2 regions of the Nonomuraea marmarensis genome follow, and region 1 is predicted to be linked to the other one. Evidence: riboswitches for the same ligand, from Rfam matches in the RefSeq annotation. Region 1 holds a riboswitch; the other holds the start of a gene.
The links. A riboswitch is a leader RNA that binds a small molecule or an ion and turns the genes downstream of it on or off. The one in region 1 is predicted to bind S-adenosylmethionine.
Positions count from the first base shown of each region.

Region 1 (10,848 bases):
GTGGGCGGTGAGTCCACCCGTCCAGGCGCGGTCAGGGTGTCGCTGGAGGAGGAGCTGGCCAGGGTCGTCCCGGTGATCAGGGCGCTCGACATCGAGGGAGTGACGGTCAGCGTCGACACGATGCGGGCCGAGGTCGCCAAGGCGGCCGTCGAGGCCGGGGCCAAGCTCGTCAACGACGTGAGCGGCGGCCTGGCCGACCCCGACATGCCGCGCGTGGTCGCCGCGACCGGTGTCCCCTACGTGGTGATGCACTGGCGCGGCCACAGCCATGACATGGACAACCGCGCGGTCTACGCCGACGTGGTCACCGAGGTGCGAGAAGAGCTGGGCAAGCGGGTCGATCTGGTGCTGGCGGAGGGCGTGACGGAGGAGCAGATCGTGATCGACCCCGGCCTTGGGTTCGCCAAGAACGCCGAGCACAACTGGGCCGTGCTGGCCGGGATCCCGCAACTGGCCGAGCTGGGCTACCCGCTGCTGGTCGGGGCGTCGCGCAAGCGGTTCCTCGGGCGGCTGCTGGCCGATCCCGACGGCACGCCGCGGCCGTTCAGCCGCAGCGACGACGCCACGCTGGCCGTGACCGCGCTGGCCGCGCACGCAGGCGCCTGGTGCGTACGCGTTCACGAGGTAGGTCCCAATGCCGATGCCGTGCGCGTGGCGGCCGCATGGAAGAGAGCCGGAGCCAACAGATGAGCGTCGACACTGCCGCGATCGAGACGGTGAACCAGGAGTTCTACACCGCGATCGAAGATGCCAATCTCGACCGGATGACCGAGATCTGGGCAGAGGACTCCACCGACGAGCAGGTGAGCTGCGTACACCCCGGCTGGACTCTGTTGACGGGCCGGTCGGAGGTGTTGCGGTCGTGGGCGTTGATCATGGCCAACACCACCTACATCCAGTTCGTGCTGACCGACGTCAGCACGACCGTGCTGGGTGATGTGGCGGTGCTCACCTGCGTGGAGAACATCCTGACCGCCGGCGAGGAGGGCGAGGCGAGCTTCGCCGCCGGCAAGGTGGTGGCCAGCAACGTCTATATCCGCACGTCGCAGGGCTGGCGGTTGTGGATGCACCACGGCTCGCCGGTGCTCCAGGGAGACGAGGACGATGAGGAGGAAGGCGAGCTTGAGCGCTGATCGCATCGCTCTCAAGGGCCTGCGGGCCAGGGGGAGGCACGGTGTGCTCCCTGCCGAGCGGGAGCTCGGGCAGGAGTTCGTGGTCGACGCGACGCTGTTTCTCGACACCGCGCCGGCGGCGGCCGGCGACGATCTCGCCAAGACCGTCCACTACGGCGAGCTGGCCGAGGCGCTGGTGGAGGTCGTGGAGGGCGAGCCGGTCAAGCTGATCGAGACGCTCGCGGAGCGGCTGGCCGACGTCTGCCTGGCGAGCGAGCTGGTGCGCAAGGTCGAGGTGAGCGTGCACAAACCGGCGGCGCCGATCCCGCTGGTGTTCGACGACGTGGTCGTGACCATCGAGCGGAGCCGCGGATGAAGGCCGTCCTCGCGCTCGGCAGCAACCTGGGGCGCCGGTTCCAGACGTTGCAGGGTGCCGTGGACACCCTGTTCGACGCCCCGGGGCTGGAGTTCCTCAAGGCGTCCCCGATCTACGAGACCGATCCCGTCGGCGGGCCCGGGGGGCAGCGACCGTACCTCAACGCGATCGTGGTCGCCGAGACCACCCTGCAGCCGCGCACGATCCTGGAGCGGGCGCAGAGCGTCGAGAACGCCTTCGGGCGGGTCCGCGCGGAGCGCTGGGGCTCGCGCACGCTCGACATCGACCTGATCGTGGTGGGCGACACCGTCTGCGACGATCCCGACCTGACGCTGCCGCACCCGCTCGCTCACGAGCGCGCGTTCGTGCTCGTGCCCTGGTCGAAGGCCGACCCCGAGGGCACGGTGCCCGGCCGCGGCCGGGTGGCCGATCTGCTTCAAGGGCTCGACCAGCAAGGGGTACGCCTGCGCGCCGATCTGAAGCTGCAGAGGCCGGATTGAAGCCCACACATCCTGGCCGGCTGGTCGGCATCGTCGTCATCGTCGCGTTGCTCACGTGGGCGGTGATCAGGCCGCTCTACTCGGAGCTGCCCCTCATGCCGTGGACCGCGATCCCCACGGTGCTCCTGCTGGCCCTCGGCGAGGGCTTCAGCGCCTGGTCGACCAAGGCGAGGATCGCCAGGAAGCCGGGCACCAAACCGGTGGAGCCGCTGGCGGTGGCCCGGCTGGCCGCGCTGGCGAAGGCGTCGGCGTACGCGGGGGCGGTGTTCGGCGGGATGTTCGCCGGGTTCGCGCTCTACACCGTGCAACTCTTCGACCGGGAGACGCCGCGGAGCGAGTTCTTCGTCGCGACGGGCTCGTTCGTGTCCTGCGTGGTGCTGATCTGCGCGGCCCTCTACCTGGAGCACGCCTGCCGCATCCCGAAGGAACCGCAGGAGCAGAAGCGGGACTAGGACAGATCCTCGACGGTCGGCTGTGCGCCGGCGCGCAGCCGGTCGCGCCACATCTCGCGCTGCAGCAGGCGCAGCGCGCGGCGGATCACGTCGCTCGGCCGCTCGCCTTCCCGCATGGCGCGCCGGATGATCCGCTCGTCTTCGGCGTTGGCGGCGAAGTCGATATCAGCCATGGTCAGAGCCTACGGAGCCACCAACCTCCTTGTCCTGCTTTTGCGGTCCTGCTGTTGCCGGTCCTGCATTTGCGATGACGGGGACGCGCCGACGCCCGAACAGATAGATGACCGGGAGGGTGCAGATCAGTGGTCCGATGATGGCGATCGGGCGCTCCAGCCACCACTTCAGGTCCGGCGGGATCTTGGTGCCCAGGTTGCCGAGCAACCACCACGACAATCCCAGCGCGATGGCCATCCCCGTCGTGTGGAACAGGAACAGCGGCAGCGCGTACCGGTTGATGAAGTCGTTGACCCGGCGCCAGCGCGGCCGTTCCAGGACACGTTCCATGGCCGGCCGCAGCACCTCCACCAGCCCGATCTGGAACAGCAGCAGGGCGACGATCACGAACGTGGGCGGCGCCATGTTCGACCACTTGTCGCCGGGCACACCCACCATCGAGCCCGGGTAGATGCCCGAATAGACCAGGCCGAACAGGGCGAACAGGCCCGTCCAGAGCAGAGCGATGTCATAGCGTCTGGGCAGGATGACGATCCGGTCGTAGAAGAACCCGGCCTGGTGCGCCAGCCCCCAGACGAGGATCATGTTGAGCCAGCCGGCCCACTCGATCCCGTACCGGAAGCGCAGCACGTCCACCACCAGGGACGCGCCGCCGAGCCAGATCAGGGTGAGCACGTCGTAGCGGCGGTGCAGCCAGAGGGCCACCGGCAGCAGCGCGATCAGCACCAGATAGACGCCGAGGAACCACAGCGGGCTGAGCACCAGCAGCACCACCCGCCACATCCAGTCCACCCGGAACGTGTACGTCACCACCGCCCCGATGGCGATCCACACCCCGGACAGGAACAACGCGGGTAACGCCAGCGCCCGGATGCGGCGCCAGACGAACGCCCCGATGCCGACGCCCCGCTCCTTGGCCCGGTTCCAGGACAGCAGGTGCACGTGGCCGCCGACGTAGAAGAACAGCGGCAGCACCTGCAGCAGCCAGGTGAGTATCCACAGCCCGGAGGTGAAGCCCAGCGGGCTGGTGGGCTCGGGGCCGTGCGGCTTCCACTCCAGGATCGTGAACGCCCAGTGCCAGACGACCACCACGATCAGGCTCAGCGCGCGGAGCCAGTCGACGTATTTATCGCGTTCAGCAGGGGTGCTCACTTGTCGATGTCACCCACGACGAAGAACATCGAGCCGAGAATGGCCACCATGTCGGCGACCAGGTGCCCCGGCAACATCTCGCGCAGCACCTGGATGTTGTTGTACGAGGCCGAGCGCAGCTTGAGCCGCCACGGCGTCTTGTCGCCCTTGGAGACCAGGTAGTAGCCGTTGATGCCGAGCGGGTTCTCGGTCCACGCGTACGTGTGCCCCTCCGGCACCTTGAGCACCTTCGGCAACCGCTGGTTGATCGGCCCGGACGGGAGCGAACGCAGCCGGTCCACGCAGGCGTCGGCCAGGTCGAGCGACACCTTGAGCTGTTCGAGCAGCAACTCGAACCGGGCGTGGCAGTCCCCGGCACCGCGGGTGATCACCTTCACCGGCAACTCGGGGTAGGCGAGATAGGGTTCGTCGCGGCGCAGGTCGAAGTCGACGCCCGAGGCGCGGGCGATGGGGCCGCTGACGCCGTACTGCATGATCTGCTCGCGGGAGAGCACACCGACACCCCTGGTGCGCGCGACGAAGATCTCGTTGTGCAGGATGAGGTTCTCGATGTCGGGCACGCGGCGGCGGGTCTCCCCGACGGCTTCCGACACCCGGTCGAGCCAGCCGAGCGGCAGGTCCTCCTTGAGCCCCCCGACCCGGTTGAACATGTAGTGCATGCGCCCGCCCGAGATCTCCTCCATGACGGCCTGGATGCGCTCACGCTCGTTGAAGGAGTAGAACAGCGGCGTGATCGCGCCCAGCTCCAGGGGGTAGGAGCCGAGGAACATCAGGTGGTTGAGCACCCGGTTGAGCTCGGCCAGCAGCGTACGCGCCCACACGGCCCTGACCGGCGGCTCCATGCCGAGCAGGCGTTCGGCGGCGAGCACCACGCCCAGCTCGTTCGCGAACCCCGACAGCCAGTCGTGCCTGTTGGCCAGCATGATGATCTGGCGGTAGTCGCGGACCTCGAACAGCTTCTCCGCGCCCCGGTGCATGTAGCCGATGATCGGCTCGGCGGTGGCGATGCGCTCGCCGTCGAGCGTCAGCCGGAGCCTGAGCACCCCGTGCGTGGACGGGTGCTGCGGGCCGATGTTGAGGATCATGTCCTCGGTGGCCAGCTCTTTCGCGCCCGCACCGATTCCGACCACACGTTCCGTCATACGGCAATGCTGCCACCGTCCCGGTCGGTGATCCAGCCGGGGGGATCGTCAAGACATGGCATAGAAACGCATCCCGAAGCCGGACATGGGGAGGAATATCGGGCAACGGGGGGAGAAAGCACCATGAAAAGAGTCGTGTTTGATGTCGTGGCCCTGATCACGCGGGTGGCGACCGGCGTGATTTTCCTGGCTCACGGCTGGCAGAAGTGGCTGAGCGGGTTCGGGGCCACGGCGCAGCAGTTCAGGCAGATGGGATCCCCAGTGCCCGAGCTCGCCGCCGGGTACACCACGGTCGTCGAGACCATCGGCGGCATCCTGCTGATCCTCGGCCTCCTGGTACGGCCGGTGGCGCTGCTGTTGCTGATCGGCATGCTCGGCGCGATCATGTTCGTGCACGCGGGGAACGGCATCCTGACAGCCGAGAACGGCTGGGAGCTCCCGGGCGCGCTCGGCGCGCTGACCCTGCTGTTCCTGACGTTGGGCGGGGGCCGGCTCGGGCTCGACGGGCTGTTCCGGTCGATCTTCCGCCGGCGCGCGGAACGGCGGGCCGGCGAGGAGGGACTCGCCGCCTACGGTCCCGGTGCGCGGCGCACGGAACCCGATGGTGGGCCCACGACGCCCACCGCGGAGCCCGGGGAGGAGAAGCCCCGCGTGCCCAGGCAGCCGTCGGAGCCCAGGTCCAGCAGGCTCAGCGACCAGGACATGCGGGACATCGACGCCCTGGTCGCCGACGAGCCGCCGCCACACCGCAAACCACCGAACCGCTGAAGCTCAGCGGGCGACCAGGTCCCGTAGCGCCTCGATCAGCCGGTCCACGTGCTCCTGCGTGGTGCCGATGCCGATCGAGGCGCGCACCGCGGAGGCAGTCCCGTCCTCGCAACCCCCAGCGTGCCTATGGTCCCGCCCGCTTCGGCCCTCGTTGGCTCCTGTGTCGCTCACTCCGTCCGAGCTCCTGCGCTCCGGGGCACCCAGCAGGTGCCGCACGAACGGATGCGCGCAGAACTTCCCGTCCCGCACGCCGATGCCGTACTCGCCGGACAACACCTCGGCCACCTCGCGAGCCGAGTAGCCGGCCACGGTGAACGACACGATGCCGACGCGCGGGTGATCGTCTCCCCACAACGAGAGCTCGCGTACCCCCTCGATCGAGGCCAGCCCGGACCGAAGCCGCGCGATCAGCCGCTCCTCCTCGCGCACCAGCGCGGTCCAGCCGGTGGCGGTGAGCGCGTCGCAGGCGGCGGCCAGCGCGATGGCGCCCAGTACGTTGGGGGTGCCCGCCTCGTGGCGCGGCTCCGGGTCGTCGTGCCACTCGGTGGTGTCCCCCACCGACCGCACCGCGCCGCCCCCCTTGAGGTACGGCTCCCCTTCGGCCAGCCAGTCACGCCGGCCGACCAGCACCCCGGCGCCGAAGGGCGCGTACAGCTTGTGCCCGGAGAAGGCCACGTAGTCCAGGTCGAGCGCCGTCAGGTTGAGCTGCCGGTGCGGTACGAGCTGCGCGGCGTCCACCAGGATCCTGGCCCCGTGGCGATGCGCGATGTGGGCCAGGGCGGCGATGGGCCACAGCTCGCCGGTGACGTTCGAGGCGGCGGTGACTACGAGCAGCTTCGGCCCGTCGATCCCGGCCAGCGCCTCGTCGGCGGCGCGGACGGCCGCGCCGGGGAAGGCGGGCGGCGCCAGCCGTACGGACTGCTGCCAGGGGAGCAGGGAGGCGTGGTGCTCGGTGTCGAAGACCACGGTGGTCGTGCCCGCGGGCAGGCAGCCGGCCAGGAGGTTCGTGGCGTCGGTGGTGTTGCGGGTGAAGATCACGGCGTCGTCGGGGCGGGCGCCGACGAAGGCCCTGACCGTGTGGCGGGCCTGCTCGTACCGGGCGGTGGTGAGCTGGGAGGCGTAGCCCGCGCCACGGTGGACGCTGGAGTAGGCCGGGAGCGCGGCGGCGACGGCGGCGTTCACCGGCTCGAGACAGGGGGCGCTGGCGGCGTAGTCCAGGTTGGCGTAGCCGACCAGCCTGCCGCCCTTGACCGGCACCTCCAGGTCGGCGCCGAGCACGGCGGGAATCGGGCGGCTCGTCACGGCGGGAGCCTCTGCCACGACCTGGGCGGGGGCGGAGTTGAAGATCGTCAGCGTGGGCACGGCAAATCTCCTCAGGGTCATCGGACCCCTGGAGCAGCCACGGAGCCCGCGCTTGCCCGCCACACCTCGTGACGGACCAGGTCTTCACCCGGGGCACCCCGCCGCGGACGCGAGGGTTGCCGGCCAGCTAGCCGGGGCTTGTCGCTGGCACTCATGACCTACGTCCGGAACTATAACCGACAATCGGCCATCAATCGCAAGCCCGCGAACTTCCGCGCCGTCTGGCTCGTTGCTACCGGGAAACCGTCACATGCCATGGAGGTGCGCAGATGTTGGCCTGGGTGAGCGACCCGCAGATCTGGATCGGTTTCTTCACCCTTGTCGCCTTAGAGATCGTCCTGGGGATCGACAACATCATCTTCATCTCCATCCTGGCCGGGAAACTCCCACCGGAACAGCGGGACCGGGCCCGCGTGCTCGGCCTCGGCGCGGCCCTGGTCAGCCGCCTGCTCCTGCTGCTCGCGCTGTCGTGGGTGGTGCAGCTCACGGAGCCGCTGTTCGCGCTCTTCGGTCACGAAATTTCGGGACGCGACCTGATCCTGCTGCTCGGCGGCCTGTTCCTGCTGGCCAAGAGCGTCACCGAGATCGGCCACACCATGGACGCCCCCAAGGACGGCAAGAAGGTCTCGGCGGCCTCCTTCCCCTCGGTGATCGCGCAGATCATGGTCCTCGACATCGTGTTCTCGCTCGACTCGGTCATCACCGCGGTCGGCATGGTCAGCCAGCTCGGCATCATGATCGCGGCGGTCGTGGTCTCGGTGCTGGTGATGTTGTTCGCCTCGGGGCCGATCAGCCGATTCGTGGACCGGCACCCGAGCATCAAGATGCTGGCGCTGGCGTTCCTGGTGCTGATCGGCATGGTGCTCGTCGCCGAGGGCCTCGGCCAGCACATCGAGAAGGGCTACATCTACTTCGCGATGGCGTTCTCGGTCATCGTGGAGTTGCTCAACATCCGGGTACGCAGCAGGCACGCCAAGCGGCAGACCGCCGACCAAACTGAGGAAGCCACTCCTACTATGAAATAGTGCGCTTTGATCCTTGGAATCCGGATTTCGTGGCATACCCGTACCGGGCGTATGACGAGCTGAGACGCGAGGCCCCTGTCAGCTACTTCGAGCCGACGGGCCAGTGGCTGATCTCGCGGCACGCCGACGTGAACGCCCTGCTCAGAGACCGCCGCCTGGGGAGGTCCTACCTGCACGTGGCCACCCACGAGGAGTTCGGCAGAGAGCCAGAGCCGGACTTCCAGGAGCCGTTCTGGCGGGTGATCAGGGCGGGCATGCTCGATGTGGAGCCGCCGGTGCACACCAGGCTGCGCCGGCTGGTCTCCAAGGCGTTCACGCCGCGCATGGTCGAGTCCCTGCGCCCCCGCGTCCGCGCCATCGCCGCGGGCCTGGTGGACACGTTCGTGGAGAAGGGCGGCGGCGACCTGATCGCCGAGGTCGCCGAGCCGCTCCCGGTGACGGTGATCGCGGAGATGCTCGGCATCCCTGACCAGGACCGCCACCTGCTGCGCCCCTGGTCGGCCGACATCTGCGGCATGTACGAGCTCAACCCCGCCCCCGAAGCCCAGCACACCGCGGTACGAGCGGCGTCGGAGTTCGCGGAATACCTCAAGTCCCTGGCCCGCGACCGCCGGCAGAACCCGGGCGAGGACCTGATCAGCGCGTTGACCCAGATCGACGAGCTCACCGAGGACGAGCTGGTCGGCACGTGCGTCCTGCTGCTCAACGCCGGCCACGAGGCCACCGTGAACGTGACGGGCAACGGCTGGTGGGCCCTGTTCAGGAACCCCGCCGAGCTCGTACGGCTGCGCGCGGACCGCTCGCTGCTGCCCACGGCCGTCGAGGAGTTGATGCGCTGGGACACGCCGCTGCAGATGTTCGAGCGCTGGGTCCTGGAGGGCATCGAGGTGCACGGCGTGGAGATCCCGCGCGGTGCGGAGGTGGCGCTGCTGTTCGGCTCGGCCAACCGCGACGAGACGGTGTTCGAGGACCCGGACCGGCTCGACGTGGGCCGCGCCGACAATCCGCACGTCTCCTTCGGGGCCGGGATCCACTTCTGCCTGGGCGCGCCGCTGGCCCGCATCGAGCTCATGGAGTCGTTCGGCGCGCTGCTGGACCGGGCCGCCAAGCTGGAGTTGCGGCAGGAGCCCGCCTGGAAACCCGGCTACGTCATCCGCGGCCTGCGGTCCCTGGAGCTCAGCGTCGCTGGGTGAGCCAGCCGAAGCCGCCGAGCCCCGACGGATCGATCAGCTCCCCCTCCTCCGAAGCCCTGGCCAGCGCCCGCAGATAGGTCTGCGGATCGGTGCGGGCCAGGTCGGCGGGCGGCCGGGCGCCGGTGATCCCCAGCCCCCGCAGCGCGTCACGCTGTGTGGACAAGGTTGTGGATATCGCACCGGCCCGCCGCCCGGCCTCGGCGCACGCGTCCAGCGCCACGTGAGCGGTGATGTCGCAGGTCCCGTCGGGTACGGGGGTCACGACCGCGCCGTCGCGGTAACCGGTCAGCGTGCCACAGGGCGGACGGTTATCCACAGGGTGTGCATAATCGATGGCAATCGCCCGGCCCTGTGTGAGACGTACCAGGACAGAGGCCCAGGCTTCGTCGCGGGGCCAGCCGATCTCCGCGCGCGCGCCCACGCGAGACAGCGGCCACCACCGGTCGAGCCAGGCGCGGTCGGCGGGTCGCGGCGGGCCGCCGAGGCGCTCCTCGCCCGTGTGGCCGTTGACCATGATCAACCGAGGGCCGTCGGACGTCTGCTCGACCACGTCGATCGGTACGTTGTCGAGCCACTCGTTGGCGATGGCCAGCCCCGTGATGCCGGTGGGCAGGCTGCTGCGCCAGGCGATCCGCTCCGGCAGGCCCTCCGGCCTGGGGGAGAGGTCGACGGCCGTGACGCGGAGCCGGTCGAGCAGCGCGGGCTCGGCGGCGGCCAGCACCCGGGTGACGAGCACGCCCTCGCCCGCGCCGATGTCGACGAGGTCGAGCACGTCGGGGGCGCCGAGTTCGGCGTCCACCTCAACCAGCAGCGCCAGGACCGCGTCGGCGAACGCCACCGAGGCGCTGACCGAGGTCCGGAAGTGGCCTGACGGACGTTCGCGGAGATAGAAGCCCGCCTCGCCGTAAAGCGCTCGCTGCGTTGCGACACGCCAGGTGAGCCACATGCCTGGACTATCTCATGGCTGACGGGTGGTACGCACCGTCATCGAGTGACTACTCATTGTCGTCAACTTGCGATAACGTTTACCCATTGTCACTGAGTGATTGCGTTCCGCTAACACCCAAGTGGCGGAGTCCATTCACTCTCGATCGAGCACCTGCGGCCCTCCGGCCGCGAGAGAGGAGCCCTCGTGCTGAAGAAGATCATGGTCGTCACCGGAGCCGTCGCCATGCTGTCGCTGGCCGCCCCGGCCCACGCGGACATCACCAGCGGCAACGGTGGTGTGATCTCCGGCAACCAGCTGCACATCCCGATCGTCGCCCCGATCAACATCTGCGGCAACGCCGTGGCCGTCATCGGCGTCGCGGTCGCCGGCTGCAAGGGCGGCGCGGAGGCCTACGCGCCCAGCCACCACTAAACAACAGCACGAGCCCGGACCGGCGAAGGCCAGCCCGGGCTCGCGACCCGGCCGGTCAATCGGCGGATAGCCGGCCGGCGCACCTCCAAGAGGTCGCATCTATGCGGGCGTCGGGTCCTGGCGAAGGCCTCGGCGCCCGCTGCCATTGCGGTGACCCCTCTCCTCATCTCTTCCGACAGGGGGTGCACCTTTTGTATGCCCTTGTCGCTTTTGTCGTTAACTCAACACGTGG
Region 1 covers NZ_JBICRM010000009.1:44,945-55,792, forward strand. The annotation lists gene folP (dihydropteroate synthase) at 1-690, shown strand, start outside; gene ACFLIM_RS16820 (nuclear transport factor 2 family protein) at 687-1,133, shown strand; gene folB (dihydroneopterin aldolase) at 1,123-1,488, shown strand; gene folK (2-amino-4-hydroxy-6-hydroxymethyldihydropteridine diphosphokinase) at 1,485-1,988, shown strand; gene ACFLIM_RS16835 (DUF3180 domain-containing protein) at 1,985-2,440, shown strand; gene ACFLIM_RS16840 (hypothetical protein) at 2,437-2,613, opposite strand; gene ACFLIM_RS16845 (acyltransferase family protein) at 2,606-3,766, opposite strand; gene ACFLIM_RS16850 (NADH-quinone oxidoreductase subunit D) at 3,763-4,908, opposite strand; gene ACFLIM_RS16855 (DoxX family protein) at 5,032-5,676, shown strand; gene ACFLIM_RS16860 (aminotransferase class V-fold PLP-dependent enzyme) at 5,680-7,038, opposite strand; SAM riboswitch class IV at 7,082-7,197, opposite strand; gene ACFLIM_RS16865 (TerC family protein) at 7,308-8,063, shown strand; gene ACFLIM_RS16870 (cytochrome P450) at 8,063-9,256, shown strand; gene ACFLIM_RS16875 (SAM-dependent methyltransferase) at 9,240-10,202, opposite strand; gene ACFLIM_RS16880 (chaplin family protein) at 10,389-10,616, shown strand.

Region 2 (10,848 bases), on a different contig from region 1:
CCACCCCGATGACGCCGCGGCCGTCGCCGTGCCCGCGCCCGGCGATCAGGCTGGCCATGGCGGTGCCGTGCTGCCCCCACAGGCTCCTGGCGGTCCCGGTCAGGTCGGGTCCCTGGATCACGGTGCCCTCCAGGTCGGGGTGGCGGGAGTTCACGCCGGTGTCGAGCACGGCCACGAGCACGCCCGCGCCCCGGCTCAGGCGCCACGCCTCGGGCAGCCGCAACACGCCGACCTGCCACTGCCCGGCCCGTGCGATCTCGCCCATGTCGTCGGAGACGCTCGGCGCCGCGATCCCGACGACGAGGACGGCCAGCAGCGCGGGGACGATGAGCCTGCTCATCGGGCCGGCACCCGGTGCGGCGCCGTCGCGAACCGCCCGGCGGGCTCGCCGGGAAAGCGCTCGGGTACGAGCGGCTCCGGCGAGGGCCGGACCCCGAACCTCATTGGGGACATCATGGACAGCAGCACAACGGTCAGGTGGTACACGTTGACCTCGAACGGGAGGGGAGGGGGCGCCCGATCTGCCCGTGCATTCTGGCACGCGACCGCCGTTGCAATCCGACGCTTCGGTAAACAGACCGATACGCGGAGTAATTCCGTTCTGCGGCCTTCCTCCCTACGGAGTCGGAGAAAGTCGGACATGCGCACCGGGCGGGAGCCCCAGCCGCTGCGCCGCGTCACCCGAATTGACCGCGATCGCGATCAGCCCCGCCGAGTCCGCGAACGCCACCAGCTCACCCGGCGGCACCGCCGCGAACGTCTCCCGGTACGGCAGCGCCAGTTGCCGCCGCCCCAGCCACACTCCGAGCGTGTCACCCACCCGCACGCCCAGCGTGTGCAGGTCCCCGGCCGCGATCGACAGCTGGGTGTTGCCGTAGCGGTCGACGGAGACGACCTCGCCCTCCACCGAGCCCTCACGCAGCAACGAGGTCGGCTCGGGCAACGAGACCAGCCGGCCCAGCGGCACCCGCGGCCCCAGGTCAGCCGGCGCCAGCCCGCCGCACAACCGCCCCGCGACCGGCGAGAACACGTCCCGCCCCGGAAAGGTCGCCGAGACGGGCCGCAGGAAGTGGTCCTCGTTGCTGATCTCGTACGCCGCCAGTGCCCCGCCGCTGGCATGCACGGCCCACGACAGCAGCCCGTTGTCGGGGCCGATGAACACCCGGCCGCCCGCCTCGACGGCCACCGCCCGCCTGGCGCCGCCCGCCCCGGGATCGACCGCGCCGATGTGGATGCCGAGGGGCAGGTACGGGATGGTCTGGGCGAGAACCGCCGCGCCTCGCCGTACGTCCCCCGAAGGGATCAGGTGGCACACGTCGATCACCCGGGCCTGCGGGGCGATCCCGGCAATCACTCCATGACAGGCCGCCACATAGCCGTCTTCGAGCCCGTAGTCGGTGAGGAGTGTGATTACTGAGCTCACATTTGGTGACTGTACGTCTCCCAATCCGCCGTGAACAGCCGCACTCCGCACATTACGATTGGCACGGGCCGCGTGCGTGCGACGTGATCGTCGTCCGCCCCTTTCGAGGAGGACACATGGGAGCACCGCTCAGCGGTGACAATGCTGCCCAGGAAACGTCCCGCCAACCACTCTCAGAACGCGATCTCGAGCTCCTCGCCTTCGAACGCCACTGGTGGCGTCACGCGGGCGCGAAGGAGCAGGCCATCAAGGAGACCTTCGGGTTCTCCGCCACGCGCTACTACCAGTTGCTCGGCGAGTTGATCGACCGGCCCGAGGCGCTGGAGCAGGATCCGATGCTGGTCAAGCGGCTACGCAGGTTACGCTCCACCCGCCAGCGTGACCGCGCGGCCAGAAGGCTTGGCATGCGTCCCTGACCGGCTGGGTACGGCAGCCGCGTGAGGAACATCCCTGGAATGGAAGCGATCTTGAGTGATCCGGCAGGCGCCGTGATCGGGCTCGACTTCGACGGCACCTTGTCGCCGATCGTGCCCGATCCCGCCACGGCCGTGATCCATCCGAAGGCGCCCGCCGTTCTCGCCGAGCTGGGCGCCCACGTCCTCGCGGTGGCCATCGTGACCGGCAGGCCGCCGGCCACCGCCCTGGAGCTCGGGCCCGGCCTGGCCGACGTGCCGGGGCTGGTCGTGCTCGGCCACTACGGCTTCGAACGCTGGGAGGGCGGGCGGATCTCCGCGCCGCCGCCCATTCCGGGCGTGCCGCGGGCCGAGGCCGAGCTGCCGCTGCTGCTCGACTCGCTCGGCCTGCAGGGCGTGTGGGTCGAGGACAAGGGCCGTGCCGTGGCGGTGCACACCAGGCGCTGCGCCGACCCCGAGGCCGCGCTCGCCCTGCTGCGCGAGCCGCTGGCCAAGCTGGCCGAGAAGCACGGCCTGGTGGTCGAGCCGGGGCGCATGGTGCTGGAGCTGCGGCCGCCCGGCATGGACAAGGGGCACGCGCTCAGCCTGTTCCTGGCGGAGCGGGCCGCGAGGTCCGTGCTGTTCGCCGGTGACGATCTCGGCGACCTGGCCGCGTTCGACGCCGTACGCGCCTCGGGGCTGCCCGGCGTGACCGTGTGCAGCGGGTCCGCCGAGGTAACGGCGCTGGCCGAGCGGGCCGACATCGTGGTGGACGGGCCCGACGGCGTGATGGCGCTGCTCGGCGAACTTGCGTCGGCTTTCAGCCGTTCCTGATCGGTTTGCAAGTCACACCCCCTACGGTCGTTCGCATGCCCAAGCGATACCTCGCCGTCGCGGCCGTGGCCGCGGCCACCCTCCTCGCCGCCCCGCTGCCCGCGAACGCCGCGCCCGCGCAGCCGCTCAAGCTCAGGGGCGGTCTCACGCTCTACATCCCGATCAAGTGGAAGGTCTACCGCCTCAGCTCCGACTGGATCCGCGTGGTCACCGGCAAGTGCGCCAAGCCCAAGGGCGGGTACGGCACCCCCGAATGCGACAGCTTCTGGGTGCTCGGGCCCAAGGCCATCAAGGAGGGCAACGAGCTCTTCCAGCCCTACACCGGCAAGAAGCCCTTCTACCCGGCCACCGACGTGCAGCTCTGCCCGCACAACCACAAGTGGGGCCAGGTCGTCGGCTCGGCCAGGGCCAAGGGCCTGCGCCAGGTCGGCCCCGGGCACAAGGCCGCCTACAGCGAGTGGAAGGCCAGGTGCATCTCCTATTCGGGCGGCCAGACGAAGTCCCGTTACGTGCAGCGCGAGTGGTATCTGCCGAAGACCAAGATCCTGGTCGTCGACGTGTGGAACACGCCGGGCCTGGCCGACGCGCTCAAGCACGCCGACTGGAACTGACCACCCTCAGGCGAGGGCGTCGAGCTGGGCCGCGAGCCACTTCTGCGGCGGCAGGGCGGTGGCCGCCGCGTGCAGCTTGTCGCGGCGCATCCGCCGCTCGTCCTCGGGCATGACCAGCGCCTCGTACAGCGCGGCGGCGGTGCCGCTGACGTCGTAGGGGTTGACCAGGAGCGCGTGCGGGCCCAGCTCGGCCGCCGCCCCCGCCTCGCGCGAGAGCACCAGCGCGCACCGCTCCGACAGGACGGGGCCCTCCTTGGCGACCAGGTTCATGCCGTCGCGGATGGGGTTGACCAGCAACACGTCGGCCATCCGGTACGCGGCCAGCGAACGCGGATAGTTGTCGTTGACGTTGAGGATCACCGGGTCCCAGTCCTCGGTGGCGTACTCGTCCTCGATCTCCTGGGCGCAGCGTTGCACCGACGCGGTGTATTCGCGGTATTCGGGCAGGTCGTGCCGGCTCGGATAGGCGAACGCCAGGTGCACCACCCGCCCGTGCCACTCGGGGTGCGCGTCGAGGAACTCGCGGTAGGCCACCAGGCCGCGCACGATGTTCTTCGACAACTCGGTGCGGTCGATGCGGACGATCAGGCTGCGGTCCCCCACCTGCTCCCTGAGCGCGGTCATGTGCGACTCGACGTCGGGCTCGCAGGCCCGCTGCCACAACGCCGCGCCGTCCACGCCGAGGCTGTGCACGCCGATGCGGGTCGTCCTGCCCTCGTACGTGACGCTGCGACCGACGCGGTCGACCTCAGCGCCCAGCAGCGACTCGCAGCAGTCCATGAACGCCTGCGCCCACCGGTCGGCCAGGAACCCGGCGTGATCGGCTCCCAGGACGCCCTCCAGGACCTCTCCGGCCACCTCGTCGGGCAGCAGGGAGAAGTATTCGGGCGGCGCCCACGGGGTGTGGCTGAAGTGCGCGATGCGCAGGTCGGGCCGCTCGGCGCGGAGCATCGCCGGGGTCAGCGTCAGGTGGTAGTCCTGCACCATCACGCGGGCGCCGTGCCCGGCCTCCTCGGCCAGCGCCAGCGCGAACGCGCCGTTGTAGTCGCGGTAGGACTCCCACTCGCGCGCGAACCTGGTGCCGAAGCTGGGCGCGTTGGGGATGTCGTAGAGCAGGTGGTTGACGAACCACAGGGTGGAGTTGGCCACCGCGTTGTAGGCGCGGTGGAAGGTGGCCGGCGGGATGTCGAGCATCCGCAGCGGGCCCGTGTCATAGCCGGCGTGGTCGATCCGGCCGCCGGGCACCAGGCGCACGGCGCTGCGGTCGCCGTCGGACAACGCCGCGCACACCCACAGGACGCCGTCTTTCTTGGCCACTCCGGACAGACCGGACACCAGGCCGCCACCTCCCCGCTTCATGGTCAGCTCGCCGTCGTCGGAGACGGTGAAGGAGACGGGCCCTCTGTTGGAGGCCACCAGGACGCTGTTCATCTACGCTCCCTTCGACCATAGGATCCCAGCTATGGCGCTTGATGAGCTAACCGAGGAACTCGCCCGCTCCGCCGCTGTCGGAGATCATCGCGCACTTGGCGAGCTTCTGGCGCGGATCGAGCCCGATGTGATGCGTCACTGCGCCCGGATCCTGCCCTACCGCCAGGACGCGGAGGAGGCCTCGCAGGACACGCTGCTGGCCGTGGCGCGCAACATCGGGCGGTTCGAGGGGCGGGCCAGGTTCAGCACGTGGCTGCACATCGTGACGGCCAACTGCGCGCGGACCACGTACAGGTCGCTCAAGCGCAGGGCGGCCGAGCAGAGCTCGGACGAGCTGCCGATGCAGAAGCCCGACGCGCGGCGGGTCAGCGTGATCGCGGGCTCGCGGCTCGACCTGCTCGACGCGATGGAGGCGCTGGAGGCCGACAAGCCCGATCTGGCGCAGGCGCTGGTGTTGCGCGACATCGTCCAGCTCGACTACAACGAGGTGGCCGAGCAGCTCGGCATCCCGCTCGGCACCGCCAAGTCCCGCATCCACCAGGCGCGGAAATACGTGCAGGGCGTGCTGGGAGACGACTACCGCTGAGACTCGGCGTCTCGTATGCTGAGACGGGTGGCTGTTTCGGCCACTTGGACGGGTAGAGTCCTTTTCAACAACTGAATATTGCTCATCCAGAGGGGCGGAGGGACCGGCCCTGCGAAGCCCCGGCAACCCTCCCGGCTTGTGACTCGCGACCTGGCGAGGCCGACCGGGACAAGGTGCCAATTCCGGTTCGCGGTCAAGGTGGCCGCGGGCGAAGATGAGGGAAGGCCTCGCTTCATGTCGCTCGACTTTGGTCCTGCAGTCGCTCTGTCCTGCCGTGAGTGCGGCACGCGTTACCCCCTGGGTCCCAGCTTCGCCTGTCAGGAGTGTTTCGGGCCGCTGGAGGCGGCCTACTCTTTCGGCGACGTGACCCGGGCGGACATCGAGTCGGGTCCCGCAAACATCTGGCGTTACCGGTCGTTGTTGCCCGTCCCGGCCGACGTCGCCAGTAAGCCCAACATGAACCCGGGCTGGACCAAACTGGTCAAGGCGGGCAATCTCGGGCGGGCGCTCGGCATCAAGTCCCTGTACGTGAAGGACGACTCGGGCAACCCCACTCATTCCTTCAAGGACCGGGTCGTCGCCATGGCGGTGGAGGCGGCGCGTAACTTCGGCTTCCACACCCTTTCCTGCTCCTCCACCGGCAACCTCGCGGGCGCGGTCACGGCCGCGGCGGCGCGGGCGGGGCTGGAGGCGTGCGTGTTCATCCCGGCCAACCTCGAACAGGCCAAGATCGCCATGGCCCGGGTGTTCGGGGGCAAGCTGATCGGCATCGAGGGCACCTATGACGACGTCAACAGGTTCTGCTCCGAGCTGATCGGTGACCCGCTGGGCGACAAGTGGGGTTTCACCAACATCAACCTGCGGCCCTACTACGCCGAGGGCTCCAAGACGCTCGCGTACGAGATCGCCGAGCAACTCGGGTGGCGGCTGCCCGAGCAGATCATCATTCCCATCGCCTCCGGCTCCCAGCTCACGAAGATCGACAAGGGCTTCAAGGAACTGGTGACGCTGGGGCTGGTCGAGGACACGCCGTACAAGATCTTCGGGGCGCAGGCGGCCGGGTGCTCGCCGGTCTCGACCGCCTACAAGGCCGGGCACGACGTCGTCCAGCCGGTCAAGCCCGACACCATCGCCAAGTCGCTGGCCATCGGCAATCCCGCTGATGGGCCGTACGTGCTGGACATCGCCCGGCGGACCGGAGGGGGCGTCGAGGACGTCACCGACGCCGAGATCGTGGCGGCGATCAGGCTGCTGGCGGCCACCGAGGGCGTCTTCGCCGAGACCGCGGGCGGGGTGACCGTGGGCGTGCTCAAGAAGCTCGTCGAGACGGGACAGCTCGACCCCGAGGCCGAGACCGTGGTGCTGAACACCGGCGACGGGCTCAAGACGCTCGACGCGATCAGCGACGGCGCCACGCCCACCGCCGTGATCCGGCCCTCTCTCGACGCGTTCCGCGCGACTGTCTGACAACCAGGAAAGGCGAGTTAAACATGAGCGTTTCTGTGCGGATTCCCACCATTCTGCGCACCTACACCGGCGGTAACGCGGAAGTCAGTGGCGAGGGTGCGACTCTTCGTGACGTGCTTGCCAAGCTCGACTCCGACTACCCGGGGATCGGCGCGAGAATTCTGGATGAATCGGGCAAGATTCGTCGTTTTGTCAACGTTTATGTGGGGGAAGAGGACGTCCGTTTCGCCGACGGGCTCGACACTCCAGCACCTGAAGGCACTCAGATCTCCATCATCCCGGCGGTTGCCGGCGGCTGAGTGCCACCCATCACATCTTGAAGGCGCCCCTTGCGGGCGCCTTCTGCTTTTCCCAGGCAATTCAACGTTGAACGACCTCGGTTGCGAAGAAATACGTAGTTTGCGGATTGACTCTGTTGCCAAACCCCGTGCCACAGGTATGGTCGAGGGCGATCGTCTGGCCTGATTTTCCGTTAAGTCATACGATTACCGGGTCTCGCGGAGGAATGGGCGGGATCTGAGGGCCCAGTAAGAGGAGTCGGAAGTGGCGCAGGGCACCGTCAAGTGGTTCAACGCGGACAAGGGCTACGGCTTCATCGCGGTAGACGGTGGTAAGGATGTATTCGTCCATTACTCAGCGATCATGATGGACGGGTATCGATCTCTCGAACAGGGCCAGCGCGTCGAGTTCGAGATCACGCAGGGCCAGAAGGGGCCGCAGGCGGAGTCCGTCCGCGCGGTCTGAAACACCGCACTGGTATGCACCGGCGGGATCGCACGGCAGCGCAGTCCGTGCGTGCCTGCCACACATCCTTTCGTCGACTTGGGTATGGCGGGCCGCGTCCAGCGGTCCGCCGCGCACCTATGGGGCGGCTCGCCGGACAGACTGACTGACCTGGGCTTGGACACTGGGCAGGGTGGCGTTCGCTTGCACTCGGCAGGGTAGAGTGCTAAACAGTTCGTTGGCACTCTGTGCAGCAGAGTGCCAACACTCGGATCGAGACGATGGGGTCTGCCGAAGGAGAGGCTGACCCATGCCGTCGCGGGCGTCGGCTCGGTCCACGACAAGCCACCCTGTATCTGGGAGGTCTAGCCTTATGGCAGCCAAGATGATCGCGTTTGACGAGGACGCCCGGCGCGGTCTCGAGCGCGGTATGAACCAGCTCGCCGACGCCGTCAAGGTGACCTTGGGTCCCAAGGGGCGCAACGTCGTGCTGGAGAAGAAGTGGGGCGCTCCCACGATCACCAACGACGGTGTGTCCATCGCCAAGGAGATCGAGCTCGAGGACCCCTGGGAGAAGATCGGCGCCGAGCTGGTCAAGGAAGTCGCCAAGAAGACCGACGACGTCGCGGGTGACGGCACCACCACCGCCACCGTGCTCGCCCAGGCGCTGGTGCGCGAGGGCCTGCGCAATGTGGCCGCCGGCGCCAACCCGATGGCTCTGAAGAAGGGCATCGAGGCGGCCGTCGAGCGGGTCAGCGAGGAGCTCTCGAAGCTGGCCAAGGATGTGGAGACCAAGGAGCAGATCGCCTCCACCGCCTCCATCTCCGCCGCCGACCCCGAGATCGGCTCGCTCATCGCCGAGGCGATGGACAAGGTCGGCAAGGAAGGCGTCATCACCGTCGAGGAGAGCAACACCTTCGGCCTCGAGCTCGAGCTCACCGAGGGCATGCGCTTCGACAAGGGCATGACGTCGATGTACTTCGTCACCGACTCCGACCGCATGGAGGCCGTGCTCGAGGACCCGTACATCCTGATCGTCAACAGCAAGGTCTCCGCCAACAAGGACCTGCTGCCGCTGCTCGACAAGGTCGTGCAGTCCGGCAAGCCGCTGCTGATCATCGCTGAGGACGTCGAGGGCGAGGCCCTGGCCACCCTGGTCGTCAACAAGATCCGCGGCCTGTTCCGCTCCGTGGCCGTCAAGGCCCCGGGCTTCGGCGACCGCCGCAAGGCCATGCTCGCCGACATCGCCATCCTGACCGGTGGCCAGGTCGTCGCCGAGGAGGTCGGCCTCAAGCTCGAGACCGCCACTCTCGACCTGCTGGGCCGTGCTCGCAAGATCGTGGTGACCAAGGACGAGACCACGATCGTGGACGGCGCCGGTGACGCCGAGCAGATCTCCGGCCGGGTCAACGAGATCCGCGCCGAGATCGAGCGGACCGACTCCGACTACGACCGCGAGAAGCTCCAGGAGCGGCTCGCCAAGCTGGCTGGCGGCGTGGCCGTCATCAAGGCCGGCGCGGCGACCGAGGTCGAGCTGAAGGAGCGCAAGCACCGCATCGAGGACGCCGTGCGCAACGCGAAGGCGGCCGTCGAGGAGGGCATCGTGCCCGGCGGTGGCGTGGCGCTGCTGCAGGCGGGCGCCAAGGCGTTCGACAAGCTCGAGCTCAATGGCGACGAGGCCACCGGTGCGGCGATCGTGAAGAAGGCGCTCGAGGAGCCGCTGAAGCAGATCGCCGTCAACGCCGGCCTCGAAGGCGGCGTCGTGGTGGAGAAGGTTCGTAACCTCACCCCGGGTGAGGGCCTGAACGCCGCCACCGGCGAATACGTCAACATGTTCGAAGCCGGGATCCTCGACCCGGCCAAGGTGACGCGCTCCGCGCTACAGAACGCCGCCTCCATCGCGGCGCTCTTCCTCACCACCGAGGCCGTCATCGCCGAGAAGCCCGAGAAGAACCCTGCCGCTCCGGCCATGCCGGGCGGCGGCGACATGGACTTCTAGGTCTTTCTCCGCCGTTGACACCAAGGGCGGTCCGGGTTTTCCGGGCCGCCCTTGTTTTCGTTTCCCAGCCGGGTGGGGCGCCCGCGCAGGGCGTGCCCTTTGCCCGCCCTGCGCGTCGCCTGATCGTCAGACGCCGTAGAGGGCGATGATGTGGCCGCGGGCCAGGGTGTTGGCGGTGATGTTGAAGCCGACCACCGCCGGGCTGGCGTCGCTGTCCACGCCCAGTTCGTCGACGCCCAGCGCGTGGACCGTGAAGACGTAGCGGTGCGGAGCGCCGGGCGGTGGAGCCGAGCCGCCGTAGGCCTTGATGCCGTAGTCGTTGCGGGCGTGCGTGGCGCCCTCCGGCAGGCCCTTGAACTCCGGGGCGGTGCCCACGCCCGTGGGGAGCTCCGTCACCGAGGCCGGGAGGTCGAACAGGACCCAGTGCCAGAAGCCACTGCCCGTGGGGGCGTCCGGGTCGTAGCAGGTGACGGCGTAGCCGCGGGTTTCCGCGGGGGCGCCGGACCAGCGGAGGTGGGGGGAGAGGTTCTGGCCCGTCATGCCCCAGTCGTTGAAGACGTGGAGGTCGTTGAGCCGCTCCCCGTCCTGGATGTCGTCGCTCTCGACCACGAGCGCGGGGACCGACGGCAGGTATTCATGTGGCAGCGGTGCTGGCACGGCATCCTCCTAGGTTGAGAGCATCCTGCTCGCCATCCTAGAAGTGGCCGTGCCCGCCGCCGATCAGGCCGTCCGCCCGGCGCGGATCAGGTCGCCAGCTCGGGTGGCAGTGCCTTGTCGTGCAGGACCGTGAGGGAGGTCACCGCCCTGGTCAGGACCACGTAGAGCCGGGCCAGGCCCCTGGGCTCGGCGGCGACGATGTCCGCTGGCTCCACGACCACCACGTGGTCGTACTCCAGGCCCTTGGCCAGGGTCGCGGGGACGATCAGCAGGCGGTGTTCCGCCACCGAGTCCGGGTCCAGGACCGCGTGCGGGAGGTCCGCCAGCGAACCGGAGACTTCGCCGACCATCGCGTCCGGGGCGATGATCCCGATCGAGCCCTCCTTGGCCAGGGCCTCGCCGGCGGCCTGGGCGATCGAGCCGCCCCGGCGCACCGTGAGCGAGCCCAGGCCGGGGCGGAGGGACCGCGGGGCGGCCAGGTCGGGGGCGATCGAGGGGAGCAGGCGGGCCGCGAAGTCCAGAACCTCTCTCGGTACGCGGAAGCCGAGCGTCAGCTCGGTGACCTCGCCCTCGCGCTGGCCCAGATGTTCGAGCACGGACTCCCACGAGCTGGTCGACCACGGGGTGGTGCCCTGGGCCAGGTCGCCGAGCACGGTGGCCGAGCCGTTGCGGCAGCGGCGGCCGAGGGCTCTGAGCTGCATTTCGGAGAGGTCCTGGGCCTCGTC
Region 2 covers NZ_JBICRM010000021.1:133,573-144,420, reverse strand. The annotation lists gene ACFLIM_RS30635 (S8 family serine peptidase) at 1-340, opposite strand, end outside; gene ACFLIM_RS30630 (SAM hydrolase/SAM-dependent halogenase family protein) at 617-1,423, opposite strand; gene ACFLIM_RS30625 (DUF3263 domain-containing protein) at 1,540-1,839, shown strand; gene otsB (trehalose-phosphatase) at 1,879-2,649, shown strand; gene ACFLIM_RS30615 (hypothetical protein) at 2,685-3,260, shown strand; gene ACFLIM_RS30610 (alpha,alpha-trehalose-phosphate synthase (UDP-forming)) at 3,267-4,691, opposite strand; gene ACFLIM_RS30605 (RNA polymerase sigma factor) at 4,723-5,277, shown strand; SAM riboswitch class I at 5,357-5,498, shown strand; gene thrC (threonine synthase) at 5,512-6,744, shown strand; gene ACFLIM_RS30595 (MoaD/ThiS family protein) at 6,768-7,043, shown strand; gene ACFLIM_RS30590 (cold-shock protein) at 7,288-7,488, shown strand; gene groL (chaperonin GroEL) at 7,841-9,466, shown strand; gene ACFLIM_RS30580 (YbhB/YbcL family Raf kinase inhibitor-like protein) at 9,593-10,123, opposite strand; gene ACFLIM_RS30575 (HelD family protein) at 10,210-10,848, opposite strand, start outside.
Region 2: linked by a shared signal. The riboswitch ahead of thrC (threonine synthase) and the one ahead of ACFLIM_RS16860 (aminotransferase class V-fold PLP-dependent enzyme) in region 1 are both predicted to bind S-adenosylmethionine.